DNA from 3 places in the Ruegeria sp. CH11 genome. Region 3 is predicted to be linked to each of the others. Evidence: riboswitches for the same ligand, from Rfam matches in the RefSeq annotation. Region 3 holds a riboswitch; each other region holds the start of a gene.

Region 1 (6,424 bases), on a different contig from region 3:
TGAGAACCCATCTTGCTCTAGCATTATTACAAGTTCTTGCTCTCTCAGAGGTGGCGGGAATTCAGCGATAATCCTTCGGGCAAACTCTTTGTCAGCCTCGGCAAAATTGTCAGGCAGATTCCGCCCGATTTTCGGCGGGAACGGCAACGGCGGAAATAGCAACAAGTGAACAACAATCGCGATTGCCACTACTGATGCACAAAAAACTAAAATGAACTTTCGCATCTAATGCCTTACTCTCAGATACGCTTAGAAAATGGCAGATTTTCCAAGACGCGCAAAAGCCTGCGTCTACAATTCCTTCCTCGCCCTGAGCGCCGCCGTAATCGTCCCGTCGTCCAGATAATCCAACTCCCCCCCAATCGGCACGCCCTGCGCCAATGAGGTCAGGCGGACCTGACCCTCTAGCTGATCGGCGATGTAATGGGCAGTGGTCTGGCCATCGACCGTGGCGTTGAGCGCGAGGATGACCTCGGTGATGCCCTCGGCCATGATCCGATCCTTGAGGCGGGGGATGCGCAGCTCGTCCGGGCCGACGCCGTCCAGCGCCGATAATGTCCCGCCAAGCACGTGATAGCGGCCCTTGAACACGCCTGCGCGCTCCATTGCCCAGAGGTCGGCGACGTCTTCGACCACGCAAAGTTCGCCTGTCGCGCGGGCCTCGCTTTCGCAGATGTCGCAGATGTCGGTGGTGCCGACATTGCCGCAGTTCAGGCACTCACGGGCGGTGACGGCGACCTGCTGCATGGCGTCCGACAGCGGCGTCAGCAGCAGGGCGCGTTTGCGGATCAGGTGCAGCACCGCACGCCGGGCCGAGCGGGGGCCGAGGCCCGGCAGCTTGGCCATCAGGTCGATCAGGTTGTCGATGTCGCTGTTCGAGCTCACGGCCTGTCCTGTCTGGCGCCGGAGGGAGCCTCCGGCGGGAGTATTTTAGAAAAGATGAAGATCAGAACGGCAGCTTGATGTCTGCCGGCAGGCCCATGCTTTCGGTCAGCTTGGCCATCTCGGCCTGAGAGCGTTCGGCGGCTTTGGTCTGCGCGTCCTTGATCGCGGCGAGGATCAGGTCTTCGACCACTTCTTTGTCGTCGCCATTGAAGATCGACGGATCGATGTCGAGACCTTTCAATTCGCCTTTGGCGGTGGCCGTCGCCTTGACCAGCCCGGCGCCGGATTCGCCGACGACCATGATGGTGTTCAGCTCTTCCTGCATATCGGTCATCTTGGTCTGCAAATCCTGCGCGGATTTCATCATCTTGGCCATGTCGCCCAGACCGCCGAGTCCTTTGAGCATCGGTATTCTCCTGTAGATCTGTTTGCAGCCTAAATACGGATGGCATTCGTCGGGCACAAGGGGAGAGGCTGCTCCCGCCTGTCGCCAATGTCTTTGGTGGGTCTTTCCTCTCGTTGGGCCCGGCCCGCGCAGGCTGTGCCTGCGCGGGCCGGGCCCAAAGCTGCTCAGGGGTATCGGCGCAAGCCGATGGCCCGTGGCAGGTGCGGGAGGGCTTCAGGTGTCAGAGCGGAGTCTTAATCCTCCTCGAACGGGTCCCATTCGTCTTCGACTTCGGGCAGAGCTTCGGTTTCGACCTGTGCCGCGCGTTGTTCGGGGGTTTCGATCTTGGTGATCCGCGCCTTTGGAAACTGGGCCAAAACGGCCTGTACCAAAGGGTGTTCTTCGGCTTCAGTGCGCAGGGCGAGCTCGGCCGCGTCGCGGAGTTCCGCGATGGTCGGGGCCTGGCCTTCCGAGACAATCGACACGGCCCAGCGGTTCCCGGTCCAGCGTTGCAGGGCCGATCCGAGACGGGGGGCCAGGTCGGTCGGTGCTTGCTCGGCCGGGGTGAACTCGATCCGGCCCGGTTGGTACGAGACCAGACGGACGCCGTTCTCGACCTCGACCAGCAGTTTGACGTCCCGGTTCGATCGGATCAGTTCGACCACGTGCTCGAAGGTCGGATAGCGCGCCAGGGCGGTCTGTACGTCCTGCGCCAAAGCGGCTGAAGGCGCGCCTGTGGCTCCGCGTGGTGCGGCTGTCAGAGCCGGTTGGGCGGTTGCCTGTGGCGCAATATTACCCTGCGAGGCGGCCGGTAGACCGCGACCCGGCCCACCATTTGGCGGCGGTGGGGTATCCTGCAATCTTTTGACCAGTTCTTCGGGGCTGGGCAGGTCCGCCACATGGGTCAGGCGGATCACGGCCATCTCGGCGGCCATCATGGCGTTGGGCGCGGCTGAAACCTCTTCCAGAGCTTTGAGTAGCATTTGCCACATGCGGGTCAGCACCCGCATTGGCAGGGCCTCGGCCATCTGTTGCCCACGCGCACGCTCGTCAGGCGACACCGTCGGGTCTTCGGCGGCATCCGGGGTGATCTTGACGACCGAGACCCAATGGGTGATCTCGGCCAGATCGCGCAGAACCGCCAGCGGATCGGCCCCTTCGGCATATTGCGCGCTGAGTTCTGTCAGCGCGCCCGCCGCATCGCCGCGCAGGATCATGTCCATCAGGTCCAGCACCCGGCCCCGGTCGGCCAGCCCCAACATGGCGCGCACTTGATCGGCACTGGTTTCGCCAGCCCCGTGAGAAATTGCCTGATCCAGCAGCGAGGTCGCGTCGCGGGCCGAGCCCTCGGCGGCGCGGGTTATCAGCGCAAGCGCGTCTTCGGCGATCTGGGCACCTTCTGCCGAGGCGATCTTGCTGAGCAGGCCGATCATGTCCTCGGGCTCGATCCGGCGCAGGTCGAACCGCTGGCAGCGCGAAAGGACCGTGACCGGCACCTTGCGAATTTCAGTCGTGGCAAAGATGAACTTTACATGCGCAGGGGGTTCTTCCAGCGTCTTGAGCAGCGCGTTGAAGGCGCTGGTCGAGAGCATGTGAACCTCATCGATGATGTAGATCTTGTAGCGCGCGCTGGCGGCGCGATAGCGGACGCTGTCGATGATTTCGCGAATGTCGTTCACGCCAGTGCGGCTGGCGGCGTCCATTTCGATCACGTCGACATGACGACCTTCCATGATCGCAGTGCAATGTTCGCACTGGCCACAGGGCTCGGTCGTTGGGCCGCCATTGCCGTCCGGTCCGATGCAGTTCATGCCCTTGGCGATGATCCGGGCAGTTGTGGTCTTACCGGTTCCCCGGATGCCGGTCATGATGAAGGCCTGCGCGATCCTGTCCGCCGCAAACGCGTTTTTCAGCGTGCGCACCATGGCGTCTTGACCCACCAGATCGGCAAAGGTTTCCGGGCGATATTTGCGGGCGAGAACCTGATAGGCGGGGCTGGGTGTGTCGGTCATGTCTGCTCGGTCGGATTCGTTCAAACCGCAGCGTAGAGGCCCCCGCCGCCCGCGTCCACAGCGGGTCGCCAGGATTTTTGTTTTGGAAACGCGACCGTCGCAGGTAAAATCTCCGATTCATAGGCCAGGGGTAAGACTTTCTGATCTACGTTTCGGGGGGAACGCAAAGATGTCTCAGATGGTGATCCATGCATTGCAGGTGGGCGGCGGCTCGCTTGCGCTAAGTTCAATGCCAGGGCGGGGAGGGGACTATCTCGGCGATCTGGAGATGGTCGCCGGATGGCAGCCGGGTCTGGTGATTTCCATGACCACCGAGGTCGAGATGATCAAGGATGGCGCGCGCGACTTTGGACGCGACGTGCAAAGCCGCGCCAGCCGCTGGGCGCATCTGCCGATCGAGGATTTTGGCGCGCCATCGGCGGAAATCCGCGAACGCTGGAAACGGGTCAGCGCCTCGGCCCGTCAGGCATTGGCAGGCGGGGGTCGTGTACTCGTTCATTGCCGCGGTGGCTGCGGGCGGTCAGGCATGATCGTGCTGCGCCTGATGGTGGAATGCGGTGAGAACCCGGATACCGCCCTGACGCGTCTGCGGGCCCTGCGGCCCTGCGCGGTCGAGACGGATGACCAGTTGCATTGGGCCATCGCGCCAGCTGTTGCGCTTGCTGCCTCATGACCTCAGATTCTGACCTGCGATTCTGTCGCCGCCTGAGCCTTTGGTGCGGTTGCCAGCGCCTGTAGCATCGCACAAGGCGGATTTGGAATCGCGCCCGACGGCAATGTCGTGAATTCGGTACCAAACATCAGGTCAGCATAGTCATCCAAACAGTCTATATCGGCTGCCTCGGTGGTGCCGCAAAAGATGCGGACTTCGTCTGCTTGCGCACGAAACCGTGCTGTGCACCCGTCGGGGCAATGGCCCAGTTCGATGCTGCCGTCTATTTCCAGATCTCGCGCAGTTGTCTGCCCCGCGGTCGAGATCGACTGCACCAGCGCACGTGCCACACGTGCAAGCGCCGGGCAGGTCTTGCCGGTGCGTTGACAGACGGTTGCCGTAAATTGGTGCGTTTCGGTCTTCCAGATCATGATGTGCCCTCCGCACATGTGGGCTGAGGGGTATCGATCAGGAGAAACCGCAACCGGCGGTCTGACCCTGCCCGGACACCCCGCCCGAGTTTCGGTTTCAGTTTTGATGGCAGGTCTCCTGACTTGCGGGTCGTCGCTTTGCCGCCCTTCCCAGCCTTGCGGCCAGTGGTATCTCGGCATTGCTTTCCGCTTACAGTTGCGGGGGCAGTCGCGGATTTGGCGTGTTCCGGACAATCCGGAGTGGGCCGCACCGTGTTCCCTTTTCATCCCGGCCTCGGTTGAGGGCGCGGAAACCATCGCCCAATCGCTAGCGGGCCAGCCCGGTGCGAGTCAAGCGGATTGAAAGATGCCCGAGGAAAATTGCGCAGGCGGACGTTTGGTCAACTTGGCAAAGTGTTGACTCGGCGTATCAGACCATGTGGACTGCAAAGTGAACTACTTAGTTCAGAAGCAAGGCAAGGAGCTTCGGAGGCGGCGATGCTGGACACCCGGACTGCAGTTCTGACGGAAGATTTCGAATTCGCATCCGGCCCTGCGAAACTGTCGGCGCGGTTGTACAGCCCTGTGTCAGAACCCGAAACGGTCGTTGTCCTGAACAGCGCCACGGGCGTACCCAGAGACTATTACCGCCATTTCGCGCGCTGGCTGGCGGCAGAACAGGGCATGGCGTGCCTGACCTACGACTATCGCGATTTCGGGCTCTCGTCGCAGGGAGCGCTGGCGGGTTCGAAGACGACAATGGCCGACTGGGCCCTGGTTGACATGCCTTCCGCGCGGGCCGAGATGCGGCGGCGCTTTCCCGACGCGCAACACTGGACAATCGGGCATTCGGTAGGGGCCATGCTGGGGCCGGTTCAACCGGACGCGGACCGGATCGATCGCATGATTTGTGTCTGTTCCGGGCTGGTGACGCTGTCGGATCACCCTTGGCCTTATCGCTCGCTGGCGTGGTTGTTCTGGCACGGCCATGCGCCATTGGCGACTCGCGCGCTGGGCTATTTGCCGGGCAAGCTGACCGGGTTCGGAACGGACTTACCGGCCCCGGTCTATTGGCAGTGGCGGCGCTGGTGTACTGCGCCAAAGAACTATGTTCCGGATATCGGGCATAGGCTGCCCGCTGCCAACTGGCCCGAGGCGGGTCGGCAGGTTGACCTGTTCACTTTCGACGATGACCAGATGGTGCCGCCTCAGGCGGTCTGGCGGCTTGCGGACCTCTACGGTCCCGAGGCGCGTCGGCATCTGTTGTCGGCAAAGGATTTCGGCCTGTCCGAGATCGGCCATATCGGGGTCTTTGCGGGCAAGAACGCAGCGCTCTGGCCACGTTTGATTGCCAGATAAGCAGGGGCGCCTTGGCGGCGCCCCCGGGTGTCAGACACCCTTGCGGGACTTCTTGTCCTGCATGACCGACCGCACCATCTTGCCAAACGCCTTGTCGCGGGCGCGGGACTGGGCAAGGGTTTCTGAGTTGCGCTGATCCTCGCGCCGCAGTTTGCGCCACCGGTCCAACCGGTCTTCGTCGAGCGCGCCTGCCGCGATCGCCTCCTGCACAGCGCAACCGGGTTCCGAGACGTGCTGGCAGTCCGAGAACCGGCAATTCTGCGCCAGTTCCGTGATATCCGAAAACACCTCGTCAACGCCGTCTTGCGCGTCCAGCAAACGCAGCGCGCGCATACCTGGGGTGTCGATCAGCCAGCCGCCGTTGCGCAGCCTTCGCAGAGCCCGCGCAGTAGTGGTGTGACGCCCGCGTGCGTCATCCTCGCGGATGGCAGCGGTGGCGTCGCTGTGTCCGGTCATGCCGTTTGCCAATGTCGTTTTGCCGACGCCGGATGACCCGACCAGCGCCCCAGTCTGCCCGGCAGGACACCAGGACAGCACTTGCGCGATGTCCATGGGGTCCCGCGCGTCGACTGTCAGAACCGTCAGGAACGGCCCCAGAGTTTCGGCGCGCCGGGCATAGTCTGCGGGCTCGTCGCAGGTGTCTGCCTTGGTCAGAACGATCACCGGGTAACATCCGGCCTGGTGGGCCAGTGCCAGATAGCGCTCTAGTCTGGGCAGGTTG
Region 2 (6,424 bases), on a different contig from region 3:
CGGGCCTGCGCGAGCGTGGTTATGCCCCCGTTGATCGAAACATGAAGATCAGGGAATTCGGCCTTCATCCGGTGAACAAGGTCATAGTCCAACGGTGGGATATCCCGGTTTTCCTTGGGGCTGAGCCCTTGCAGCCACGCCTTGCGCGCGTGGATGGTGACCCGCGCACACCCAGCCGCCTGGATTTTGCCCAGAAAGTCAGGCAGCACCTTGGCAGGGTCCTGATCGTCCACGCCGATCCGGCATTTGACAGTCACCTCGACGTCAACCGCCTCGCGCATCGCACTGACACAATCGGCGACGCGCTCTGGCTCTTTCATCAGAACGGCCCCAAACGTGCCCGACTGAACCCGATCAGAAGGGCATCCGCAGTTCAGGTTGATCTCATCATACCCCGCCTCGCCCCCCAGTCGGGCAGCCCGCGCCAATTCCTGCGGATCAGATCCCCCCAATTGCAATGCCACGGGATGTTCCTGCGGGTTGTAGTCCAGCAAATGCACCGCCCCGCCCCGCACCAGCGCAGGCGCTGTCACCATCTCGGTGTACAGCAAACTCTGCGCGCTGAGCAGGCGATGAAAGAAGCGACAATGGCGGTCGGTCCAGTCCATCATCGGCGCCACCGAAAGGCGTGAAGAATTTTTCACGTTATTTTTCAATATATTAACCTCGCCCCCAAATTTCCGCTTAGCATGACGTTCCGGGGTATCCGATCGTATTGCCAGGACATTTGGCGGTTTTCGATTCTGAGTTGCTACCGTGTAGCACAACTGAACCGACAGAACACCGCCCGGTCTGCGGGCCTAATCATCCATGTGTGCGACCCGCCCTCGGTATCTGGCTGAACCACAGTAATCGGCAGTCAAGCCCGACCGCTCATTCCTGAAGCAAGCCGCAATCAAGGTGTCGCAGGTTTCCATGTTCATAACGCCAAATGTGTAAGCGTAAACCAACGCCCATATTGGACGATATCGAAAAAATCCAATGAGCGTCCTGGCTTGACCTCTGTGCATTGCCGCTCGTTCTGGATCATTTCAAAGCCGGAAGAGACCTAGATCTTTTGCACCGCGACCTGCGCGCCTTTAATCGCCTTGAGGCGTACATCTGCCGAATTCTCACCCAAAAACTCGTGGAAAGCGCGCATGACACCGTCTTTCCACCATCCCTTACGGTGATAATCGTCCAGCATGATGACGCCGCCGACCATCATCTTGGGCAGGATCGCCTTCAGATCGGCCTTGACGCCCTCGTAGGAATGGTCGCCGTCCACATAGGCAAAACCGATACTTCCATTCTTGAACTGGTCCATCGCCGGGACCGAAAAATCGCGGATTACTGAAACCTTACCCAAGGCAATCTCATCGCGGTACTTTTCCTTAACGGATTCGTAGATGCGATCCATGTCTTTCTTGCTGCGCGCTCCGGCAAGCGAGACGCCATCGCCCGAGTCTTCCTGAACGCCCCAGGGGTCGATGAGAACCAGCTTGGACGGTTGCAACCCTTCCAGCAGGATCTCGGAAAATTCGCCCTTCCAGACGCCGATCTCGATGCTCAGCTTGCCCTTTGGCATCAGTTCCAGCAACTCGCGGCGCAAGCCGTCCTTGCGCTCGCGTTGCATGGCGCGCTTGCCGCGTCGCACGGGTGCGGTGACAGGGTCCGCGACCGGTTCAGCGGCCTTTTCCGGCTCGTCCAGCGGGGTTTGCAGCGCCGTAACAAAATCGGTCCAATCCGCGCGCCGCCTGAGCTTTCCGGCCTTGGTTCTGTGCCAGTTGCAGGCGCGTTCGTGAAGTTCGACAAGCTTTTCATCGGCCATCATCTTTGCACGCATCTCGTGCATGCCAGGCATATGCCCCAGGATCGAGCGATCCTCGACATTGTTGTGGTTCATCATGTTCCAATAATCCAGCCCCTGATCCTGGCTGATGTGGTTGGTGCGGCCACGATCACGTTTTACCAGAAAGCTGTCGGTGCTGCGAACGGCGTAGTGATGGATACGCGCATATTCGTGGCTGAACCCGCGCCAAGCGCGCCATTTGACCTGATCGGCGGGATACTCGTTCCCGCCCGCATCGCGCCACAGTACGTTTTCATAAGGTGCCTCGGGGTTGGGCGCGTGCTGCTCGTCGATCCGTGGCCTGTGGGCGCGGAACCGGTTGAACTTGCCATTGTTGCGGAACAGCGTCTTGAAACCCTTCGCCTTCTGATGCGGATATTTGTGCTCTGGCGCTGCGTGAAAAAAGGTCTCGGGCACGGGGCGGTCCACGAACTCTCGCTGCCCCCCCTGCCCGAACATGCGCCAACACATCGAGATCGCATCGGCATCACCACTGGCGCGAACGAAACTGCGGATATCTCCGCCGGGGACGCGAATGTTGATGTATTCGTCGACATCCAGGCTGAGTATCCAGTCCGAGGCCAGATAGCTAGGGTGGCGTCGGGCTTTGGAAAACGCAACCGTCTGTGGCTTTTCCTTGGGGCTGACAGGGTTGCGTTCGTGATGGGCCCAGCCCAATTCTTGCAGGCGGTCGGCGATGGCTGCGGTTCCGTCCGAGCAATCATTGGTATAGATCAGAATGTCATCGAATCCGATCGAGCGGTTATAGGCCACCCAATCGATCATGAAAGGTCCTTCGTTCTTCATCGTTGTCACGATGAGAAAGGTCTCATCCGTCATATTACGCTCGCTTGCCTGTGCCACTTACGGACTATTGGTTATGTGTTTAAAATAGCCTTAAGTTTTTGTCCAACCCGGAAGGCAGCCCAAAGGCGCCTGGGTTGGACCACGAACAACGAAAGCGCGCCGCCCTCAGACAGCCTGCCGGTTCGCCGGAACGACCTCATAGCCTGGCTCTTCGGGTTCATCATCGGCCATCTCGGCCGGAAATCCGGGTGCGCGAATGTCCAGGCCAGTCGCCTCTTCCAGTCGCTTGATGATATTCGGCGAAAGCTCGCGGTCACCAAACCGGGCGATGCCGTCTTCGAAGATCTTGATCATCAAGGGGTTGATTTCAAGGGGAACTCCGGCCCGGTCGGCAACCTCTTGAAACAGGCCGATATCCTTTTTCACAAGATCCATCGTGAATGAGATATCGCGCGAGCCATTGAGTATGACCTGGCTTTCGGTTTCGTGCACGAACGAGGTGCCCGACGAGATCTTGATCGCTTCGTAGGTCGTGTTCAGGTCCATTCCGGCGGCCTTGGCGGTGACCAAAGCTTCGGCGCAGGTGATCAGATTGGCGGTAGCAAGATAATTTGTCATCACTTTCAGGACCGAGGCCGAGCCCAGCTCGCCCGTATGCAGGATGCGCCGCCCCATCGTGGTCAGAAACGGCAGGATGCGTTCGAATGTCTCGCGATCACAGCCTGCAAAGATCGAGATATTGCCCGTCGCGGCCCGATGACAGCCCCCCGAAACCGGGCAATCCACCGCAGCACCGCCCTGTTCGATCACCATTGCGCCCAGACGCTTGACCTCGGCCTCATCTGTGGTGGACATCTCCATCCAGATTTTGCCCGGTCCGACCTCGGGCAGCATCTCCTGCATCACCGCATCCGAGGCAGCGGGCGAAGGCAGACAGGTAATGACCGCGTCGCAGTCACGCATCAGTTGCGCTGGGCTTTCGGCCGCTTTGGCCCCTTTGGCCACAAACTCGGCGACCAGATCCACGTTCAGATCATGAACCGTCAGATCGATCCCGTTGCGCAGCAGCGAGCCCGAAAGCTTTCCGCCAACATTTCCAAGGCCAATGAACCCTACTTTCATAGTCCGATACTCCGCATTCGAATTTCTCGTCCATGGCAGCACGATGTACCAACGCAAATCATGCCGCCGAACGACGCTGGCAGGTCGTTTTTCATCACCCTGTGCAATCCGTGAGCGCGACACGCTTGACAACGCGCCCGCTGGTGCCGCATGTCCGATCCGTTGGTGTCTGCAGCAGCAGATGAAAAGGGAATGCGTCAGCGGTTTTTCCGTCAAACGCAGCCGCCCCCGCGACCGTGACCGGAGAAGGTGCCCAATGCCACTGGCCTTATGGCCGGGAAGGCGGGACACCTGCCAGAGTGACCCTCTGACATCCGCAAGCCGGGAGACCTGCCAACACCCGAAGTTGAAACCGGACGGGGTGTTCCGGTGTCGGGTCCATGTCGCAATACGTGGCCCGCATGAAACCCCGTCCCCCACGAAGAGGATTTGGGGGGATGAGAGACATGACCGAGACCGCTCCGGTCGAACTGTTGGTTTGCACCACCTGCCGTCGCGGGCTGCCCGTTGAAGATGACGCACAGCGCCCCGGCACATTGCTGCATCAAGCGCTAGAACAGGCTGGCCTGCCCGAGGGCATCACCCTGAAAGCTGTCGAATGCCTGTCGAATTGTAACGAAGGGTGTTCGATCGTGCTGCGTGGTGGCCCGGATCGCTGGACCTTCGTCTATGAACATCTGAACGAAACCGATCATGTTGATGTGATCGTTGACGGCGCGACCAAATACCTCGCGACCGAAGACGGTCTGGTCAAATGGCGCGAACGCCCCGAACATTTCCGCAAAAACTGTGCGGCCCGCATTCCCCCTAATGGAGCCCTGAAATGAGCAATCTCGAAAAACTCCCCGTGACTGTGATCACCGGCTTTCTTGGCGCGGGAAAAACCACGCTGGTCAAGCATCTGATGCAGAATCCGCAGGGCAAGCGTCTGGCTGTGGTCGTCAACGAATTTGGCGATGTGGGCGTGGATGGCGACATCCTGAAATCCTGCGCCATCCCGGATTGCCCGGCGGAAAACATCATGGAACTGGCCAATGGCTGCATCTGCTGCACCGTTGCCGATGATTTCATCCCCACGATCGAGGCGCTGATGGCGCTCGAGCCGCGCCCCGATCACATCCTGATCGAAACTTCGGGGCTGGCCCTGCCCAAGCCGCTGCTGAAAGCCTTCGATTGGCCGGATATCCGCTCGAAAATCACCGTTGATGGCGTGATCGCTTTGGCTGACGCCGAGGCGGTCGCCGCCGGACGCTTTGCGCCGAATGTGGCGGCGGTGGACGCTCAGCGTCTGGCTGACGACTCGATCGACCATGAAACGCCTCTGTCCGAGGTGTTCGAGGATCAGATTTCCTGCGCCGACATTATCCTGCTGACAAAGCCCGATCTGGCCGGCCCTGAAGGCGTTGCCAAAGCCAAAGCGATCATCGCAGCCGAAGCGCCCCGTCCGTTGCCCGTGGTCGAAGTGGCTGAAGGTGCTGTGGATGTCCGCGTTGTTTTGGGTCTGGAAGCGGCCGCAGAGGATGATATGGCGGCACGACCCAGCCATCACGACGGTCACCACGATCACGAGCATGACGATTTCGAAAGCATCATTGTCGAACTGCCCGAACAGTCTGATCCGGCAGCTCTGGTTGCCAATATCGAACGTCTGGCCAAGGAACTGAACATATTGCGCGTCAAAGGCTATGCCGCCGTTCAGGGCAAACCGATGCGCCTGCTGGTGCAGGCCGTTGGTGCCCGCGTTCGTCACCAATATGACCGCCTGTGGGAGCCGGGCGAAGACCGCCGCTCGCGTCTGGTTGTCATTGCCGAGCATGACGACATCAAGGAAGCCGAAATCCGCGATATCCTCGTGGGTGTTCCAGAGGCCGCCGAGTAAGTCATGCACGTCGTCTTCCGCGAAAGCCACGGGCTCGACGAAACCGAGACCCCGACCGATCTGGGCCAGAGCCCGGCGGATTTGGTGGTGCTGTCTTTTTCCGACAGCGACCTTGGTGCTTTCGCGGCGGGCTGGCATCGCGGAGGTGGTCCCGAGGGACGGATGCCGACGCTGCGGCTGGCCAACCTGACGGCACTGAAACACCCGCTATCTGTCGATACCTATGTCGAACAGACCTTGGAAGGTGCCCAGGGCATCCTGATCCGTCTGATCGGGGGCGTGCCCTATTGGGCCTATGGCTTGCAGCAGGTTCTGGCCTTGGCGCAGGCAAAAGGCATTGCTCTGGCCGTTCTGCCCGCCGATGGGCGTGAGGATACACGGCTGGACGACTATTCCACGCTGCCCGTCTCTACCCTGCGACGTCTGGCGCATCTGTGCGACACCGGAGGAGAAGTCGCGGCACAGGCCGCCCTGGCGCAGATGGCCTTGGCTGCGGGGTTGTACGCCGGGCCGGTGATGGGTGCGAAAACCATACCCGACTGCGGCGCATGGTGCCCGGATCGCGGTGTCATCCCGGCGGACAAGGCGTTCTCGGGCGACGCAAGGCGCATCCTTGTGACCTTCTATCGGGCCTATTTGACCTCCGCCGATACCGCCCCGGTCGCGGCCCTGATCCGCAGCTTACGCGCGCGCGGGCTCGAAGCGATTGGCTTGTTCGCACCATCCCTCAAAGCGCCAGCAGCCGCAGACTGGCTGCGTGAACAGGTGGTTGCGATGAACCCGTC
Region 3 (6,424 bases):
CCGCAGGACATCCGCCAGCGCAGGGTCCTGCAACAGCCGCGACACGCTATAGCGGTCGGGTTCGGCAAACAGCATGTCAAAGGCAATGGACGCTGCACCATAGTGGCCCAGACGCTCGACCATCTGCGCCAGTTGCGTCCGCGGCCAGGGCCATTGACCCCAAGCCGCCAGAGATCGTTCATCAATATCGACAACCCGCACTGGCAGATCCGGGTCATATGCGCGCGGCGAGACCCTTTGCAAGACATCGAAGTAGATGAAGCGCGACATCTGAACCGGATAGGGGTCCAAAACGCGAATGAAGCAGCCAAACAGGATCAAACCCAGCCCGACCAAGCGAAAACCCAGCCGCCGCGCCAACGAGCCTTTGGCGTTACCCGCCACGCCAAACTCCTGTGGGCAAAGGGGACGAGACAGGTTTCATCGCGGCTATCTCGTTTCGGCCTCGGCTGTAATTCCTCCGGCCGTCGCACTGGCGGACGTACCTGACCCACCCGGTCCATCATCTGAGAGGTTCACCGACACGCTGACGCTACCGGCCGTGGAACTGGCACTCGTCGTCGAGCCAGCCCGCGCCTCGGCACGCGTGGCTGGTGGGTCGGATCGTGTCGGAGCCGAACGGCTTGCCGATCTTGCGCCAGCGGATGATCGGGCCGCTTCGGGTTGCTCTGCTTCTTCGCGCTGACGTGGTTCTTGTGTTTCCGCTCGCACCCGTGGGGCCAGCGCCTCGGTCCCCGAGCATCCGCCGATATTCACCCGCAACGGCGGCAGCAACCGCTGCTGTGCTTGCAGGAATGGAAACCCGCTGGACACAGCCTTGTCGTATTGCGCAGCGCTGACCGGCTGGCCGACCCCCCCGGACGGGCCGGTGGCAAACATGCTGCATTGCGAATCCCCACGACGGCAACCGCCTCGCAGGCTGCACATCTGCACCTCGCCTTCGAGAACCAGCATCGCACTCTGGCTGCCGGACGGTACCCAGATATCGAATGTTGTTCCCCGCACCGCCATCGTGGCTGTTGGCGTTTTGATGGAATAGGCCCGCTTTTTGCTGTTGCCGGAAATAAATCGAAAGCTTCCACCCAAAGCCTGCACCGCAAAGCTTTTGGCCTTGCGATTTCCGCGCAGCATCGACACATCCAGCACCATCTTGGCGTTTGGACCGACGGCAATCTTGGTCTGGTCAACAAAGATCAACTGCACCACACCCGACCGGTTCGTGGTAATCATGTCGCCCGATGCCACATCCATTCCCTTGCGCAGGGTCATGGTCTTTCCGGCACGAACCACTTCGGCGCCAGGCTTGACGCTTAGCACCTTCCCGATTGCGGCTGATACTGACGCCGGTAGCGTCACAATGAATAATGCGAATACAAAAACTTTTACCCAGGCCAAAACCAAGTCCCTTCCCCCAAAGGTTCCCGTTGGGGCGACAAACGCCCCACGCCCGATTTTGCACCTCAGAATGCTTACTTTGTTTGGTCATTTATGTTATAAAATCTGAACAAATATGCACTGAAACAGATATGTTTGGCAAGTATTGGGCCCATTCGGGTCGGTACCCGAGGCCTAATGGGGTCATGGATTCACGGCTGACCTGTCGAAATCGTTCCGAGGCTCGCCAGCATCAACGGTGTTTTGATGAACAATTGGTTGAAGCCGGCGGCTCAATCCGCACACGTCATCGCTGATTCAGCACCAGCCCTCATCACAAGTCCACCAGCCGGCGCGGTTTTCTGTTCGAGATGGTCGGCGTTCACCCGGAATGCACCGCCGCGCACAAATGCAATTCCCGGTGTTTCACCGTAATTTCAACAGGTTCTGCAGATTTGCCAGGATACAGCACAACATGGAAATTTCGCCTTGTATTCCCGCTGCTTGCAAGGATATACCCGTCGGCGGAGACGTGGCCGAGTGGTCGAAGGCGCTCCCCTGCTAAGGGAGTAGGCCCGGAAGGGTCTCGAGGGTTCGAATCCCTTCGTCTCCGCCACCCATCACTTTCACACAATATTCCCGAACTTAACCCGGCCCAATCTACCGGGAGTGTTTCTGTTAAAACGGCGTTTGCGATGTGAGGCACATCCCGTTGTCCGCGTTCAGAATTTTCCGTTGTCGTTTTTCCATTCGCTGCGCGGAGCGATGGTTTCGACTGTGTCCCAATGCTCGGCGATCAGATCATCGTGAACGCGGAACAGGTGATAGAAACTGGTATGAACCCCAGCCTTGCTGCCTTCGCACATGCAAAGGACAAAGTTGCCCTCAGCCAAAACACGATGCAATTTGTGGTGCTGGATCAGCCGCGTACCGTCCTGGACCGCGTCCAATGCGGCGCGAAAGGCGTCCGCTCCGTCGCCCAGTTCGGGGCTGTGCTGGATCAGGTCTGCATGCACGAATGTCGCGAGCAGATCAGTCTGACCTCCAACCAGCACCTGTTCGGCAAACCGGCGCACAAGATCCCGGTTCTGCTCGGTCTTGTCTAAATCCGTGGTGTCCGCGCTGCCGTCCAGCATGCCACGGCCTGACGGGTTCGGGCCTTTGAGGGGTTGGATGTTGTCCCAATGTTCGACCGCCTTGCCATCCTCGAACCGAAACACCTCGAACGCGGCGCGCAGGCTGGAAAAGTCGTATTCGTTATGCGCAAAAGCAAAGTCACCATCTTCGAACACCCTCATGAAAGTGACCCGGGGATTCGTTTTGGCCAACCGCGCGAACAGATTGGCCAAGCCCTCGCTACCTTCATGTGTCTGGGGATTGTGCTGAATGTATCTGGCTTCGTTGACAACGGTTGCGGCTTCGGGATCTCCGGTCTCGATGCCTTTCAACAGCTTTTTGAGCAGGTCTTTTTTCGATGCCATGTCATTTCATCCCGTTCTGGAGGCCTTTGCACGCGAGTCAGATTAGCACCAAACTATGCCTGTGTTCGAAAATAACCTGGGTATCATGCTGTCACTAACCGACTGAATTTTGGTTGACGGACGATACCCGAGTCTGGCATCTGCGGTCGCGTGTCCGGTTCCGGGTTTGCCCGGAGAAAAGGGAATGCGGTGCGGGTTTTGTCAGACAAACGCCCAATGCCGCAACTGCCCCCGCAACTGTAAGCGGCGAGCAGGGCTGACATGCCACTGGGGTTTCCCGGGAAGGCCAGCCCAACGCTTTGACCCGCAAGTCAGGAGACCTGCCGGATGTGCACCCTCGGAAGGGGTGTGTCACCGACGCCGGGGTGTGCGTCGGGTCCGTTGCCCCGAATACGGGAGCAGGCTCGGACCGTCCCGGTGTCAAACAAGAATGCGTGCCGGGGTTGGCACGTCGGGACAAGGAAGAAGACCCCATGAAAAAGCTGCTCTGCACGGCTGCGGTTGCGCTGACTATTCCAGCGATCGCGCAAGCACATTTTCTGCTGGAATACACCACGGACACCATGATTGATGCGCCGGGCGATGTGCCGGTCAAGCTGATCTTCTGGCACCCGTTTGAAAACGGCCGCGTCATGGATCTGGAAAAGCCTCAGGAATTCTATGTGATCCACAATGGCGAAAAGACGGATCTGCTAGAGACGCTGGAGCCTGTGCGCTTCACCAGCCCTGAAAACGAAGGTGCGGCTTTCAAGGGGTCGGTGCCGGTCAAGCGGTCGGGCGACTATGTCATGGTCACGGTGCCTCAGCCTTATTATGAGGAATCCGAGGACATCTATATCCAGCAGATCACCAAGGCGTTCCTGAACCGCAATCAGCTGCCGACCGATTGGATGAACCCCGCCGGTCTGCCGACCGAGATCATCCCGCTGAACAAGCCCTACAACATCGTCGCGGGCTCGACCTTTACCGGTCAGGTTCTGGCCGACGGTCAACCGGTCGCCGGGGCCGAGATCGAGATCGAGTACATGGCAGCAGAGCCGAAAATGGACAGCGCCGCGTCCTCGGATCCGACCGTATCGCCAATGCCCGGCGGCGCCGTTGTCGCGATTTCGGACGCCAATGGCTATTTCTCCTTCGGGGTTCCAAAAGCCGGATACTGGGGATTTGCAGCACTTGGTTCGGGCCCCGCGACCGAGCATGAGGGCAAAGAACTGAGCCAGGATGCGGTGATCTGGATCCGCGCCTGGGATCTGGAGTAACCCCGGATGCACATCGTCGACGGTGCCCTGTCCAACCCGGTTGTGATCGGCGGTGCGGTCGCCGCCGCAGGTGGGATCGCCATCGGGCTGCGGTCGCTTGATCTGGATCGTATCCCCACAGCCGGGGTGCTTTCGGCCAGCTTTTTCGTGGCTTCACTGATTCACGTGCCGATCGGGCCGTCGTCAGTGCATCTGATCCTCAACGGTCTGGCCGGGCTTTTGCTCGGCTGGGCCGCATTTCCGGCCCTGTTCGTGGGCCTGTTGCTGCAGGCGGTGTTCTTTGGCTTTGGCGGGTTGACCGTATTGGGCATCAACACGCTCAACATCGCTTTGCCGGCGGTATTGGCCGGAATGCTGTTCCGGCCACTGATCGGGCGCGGCACGCCTGTGGCCGGTGCAATTTGGGGTGGAGTTGGCGGCGCGTTTGCCATTGCCGCCACGACGATCATGGTTGGCATATCGCTGGCGTTGTCGGGGGATGCATTCCTGCCTGCGGCGAAACTCGTGTTCTTTGCCCATATCCCAGTGATGGTAATCGAGGCGGTGCTGACCGGATTTGCTGTCCTGCTGGCGCGCAAGGTCAAACCCGAGCTATTCGTCACAAGGACAATCGCATGATACGGTTTGCGCTGATCTTTGCCATTTGTTGTGCGCCTTTGCCCGCTTTCGCACATAAGGTGATCGCCGGGGTTTTTGCCTCGGGTGACGCCATCGAAGGAGAGATTGGCTTTTCCAACGGTGACATGGCAACCGATACCGAGGTGATCGTGACTGGTCCGGATGGGTCGGAGCTGGGCCGCACAGTGACCGATGCGGATGGGTTTTTCCTGTTCACGCCGACTACCGCCATAGCGCACACGTTCTATGCCGATCTTGGCGCAGGCCATGTGGCCGAAGTTGTCATGTCGGCGCAGGACGTGGCCGGGATCATGGGCGTTGCAGTCGGCAAGGAAAGCCTCTCCGAGAATAAAGCGGTGTCTGCCGAAGCGATAGCTGGCAATGGGTCGGTGGCATCGCTGACCGACGAAGAACGGCGGCTCATCGCAGAGGCCGTGCGAGACGAAATCCGCCCGCTGCGGCGTGAGATCGCCGCCTATCGCGAACACAACGATTTGCAATCCATACTTGGCGGGATCGGGTACATCTTCGGCCTGTTCGGGGTTGGCTTCTATATAGCCGCCCGGCGAAAGCGGTCTTCCTGATGGCACACGTACTGGGGTCACAGGACAAGGCATTGGCCGGGGCTGTCGGCCCTGAACGGCAGGGAATGATTAGCCCGCTCGATCCTCGCATGCGTATCGTCATGGCCTGTCTGTTTGCGATTGTTGTCGTCGCGTTGTCTTCGCTGGTGGCGCTGACCGCAGCGTTGATGATCGCGCTGTCGCTGCTTGCGGTATCCCGCCTGCCATGGCGCTCGACGTTGAAGCGTATGGCGATGATGGACGGGTTCATCATATTCATGCTGGTGCTGTTGCCGTTTTCCGTGCCCGGCGATCCGATCTTTTCGCTTTGGGGCTTTACCGCCAGTTGGCAGGGCTTTTGGCAGGCCGTCGAAATTGCCCTTACCGCAAATGCGGTGATCCTGGCGCTGATGGTGCTGGTCGGCACGATGGAACCGGTCACGTTGGGCCATGCGCTGCATCGTTTGCGCTGCCCCGAGACGCTGGTGCATCTGCTGATGTTCACGATCCGCTATATCGATGTGCTGCACGAAGAATACCAACGTCTGCGGGCCGCAATGAAAGTGCGTGGCTTTCGGCCCGGTACGAACTGGCACACTTATCGCAGCTTTGGCTATCTGGTCGGAATGATGCTTGTACGGGCCATCGAGCGGTCCGAACGCATTCTTGGCGCGATGAAGTGTCGGGGTTTTTCGGGTCAGATGCTGCTGCTCCAAGACTATTCGCTAACCCGTCGGGACATTGCCTTCGGCCTCGGGCTCGGCGCGCTGTGTCTTGCATTGATCATTGTAGATTTCTCATGACGCTCATCGCGCTGGACAGCATCTGCTTTGCCTATCCCGGACAGGACCCCGTTCTGAATGGGGCCTGCCTGACACTAGACGCCGGTCAGCGACTGTCGCTCACGGGTCCGAACGGGTCCGGCAAATCCACGCTGTTGCGCATTGCGCTCGGGCTACAGCGCCCGTCTTCGGGCACCGTTTCCGTGTTTGGCACCCCCCGCCGCGTAGAGGCGGATTTCCACGAGGTGCGCCGCCATGTCGGCCTTGTGTTTCAGGATCCCGACGATCAATTGTTTTGCCCCACCGTGGCCGAAGACATCGCCTTTGGGCCGCTGAACCTGGGCAAG

What was found. A riboswitch is a leader RNA that binds a small molecule or an ion and turns the genes downstream of it on or off. The one in region 3 is predicted to bind cobalamin.
Region 1: it holds a riboswitch for cobalamin, as region 3 does, so the genes downstream of both, ACR0LX_RS20765 (hypothetical protein) here and ACR0LX_RS06995 (DUF4198 domain-containing protein) in region 3, are expected to answer to the same signal.
Region 2: it holds a riboswitch for cobalamin, as region 3 does, so the genes downstream of both, ACR0LX_RS19020 (DUF1636 family protein) here and ACR0LX_RS06995 (DUF4198 domain-containing protein) in region 3, are expected to answer to the same signal.

What each region holds. Positions count from the first base shown of each region.
Region 1 is NZ_JBQFQX010000021.1:44,294-50,717, reverse strand. It holds gene ACR0LX_RS20790 (hypothetical protein) at 1-225, opposite strand, end outside; gene recR (recombination mediator RecR) at 292-885, opposite strand; gene ACR0LX_RS20780 (YbaB/EbfC family nucleoid-associated protein) at 947-1,291, opposite strand; gene ACR0LX_RS20775 (DNA polymerase III subunit gamma/tau) at 1,525-3,282, opposite strand; gene ACR0LX_RS20770 (protein-tyrosine phosphatase family protein) at 3,452-3,955, shown strand; gene ACR0LX_RS20765 (hypothetical protein) at 3,958-4,365, opposite strand; cobalamin riboswitch at 4,457-4,678, opposite strand; gene ACR0LX_RS20760 (alpha/beta hydrolase family protein) at 4,843-5,703, shown strand; gene rsgA (ribosome small subunit-dependent GTPase A) at 5,734-6,424, opposite strand, start outside.
Region 2 is NZ_JBQFQX010000016.1:63,736-70,159, reverse strand. It holds gene dusA (tRNA dihydrouridine(20/20a) synthase DusA) at 1-656, opposite strand, end outside; gene ACR0LX_RS19030 (glycosyltransferase family 2 protein) at 1,049-2,671, opposite strand; gene ACR0LX_RS19025 (NAD(P)-dependent oxidoreductase) at 2,804-3,799, opposite strand; cobalamin riboswitch at 3,907-4,112, shown strand; gene ACR0LX_RS19020 (DUF1636 family protein) at 4,207-4,587, shown strand; gene cobW (cobalamin biosynthesis protein CobW) at 4,584-5,639, shown strand; gene cobN (cobaltochelatase subunit CobN) at 5,643-6,424, shown strand, end outside.
Region 3 is NZ_JBQFQX010000003.1:224,303-230,726, forward strand. It holds gene ACR0LX_RS06975 (CHASE2 domain-containing protein) at 1-384, opposite strand, end outside; gene ACR0LX_RS06980 (FecR family protein) at 430-1,269, opposite strand; tRNA gene ACR0LX_RS06985 (tRNA-Ser) at 1,901-1,990, shown strand; gene ACR0LX_RS06990 (nuclear transport factor 2 family protein) at 2,097-2,855, opposite strand; cobalamin riboswitch at 2,994-3,197, shown strand; gene ACR0LX_RS06995 (DUF4198 domain-containing protein) at 3,329-4,114, shown strand; gene cbiM (cobalt transporter CbiM) at 4,121-4,732, shown strand; gene ACR0LX_RS07005 (cobalt ABC transporter permease) at 4,729-5,316, shown strand; gene cbiQ (cobalt ECF transporter T component CbiQ) at 5,316-6,098, shown strand; gene ACR0LX_RS07015 (energy-coupling factor ABC transporter ATP-binding protein) at 6,095-6,424, shown strand, end outside.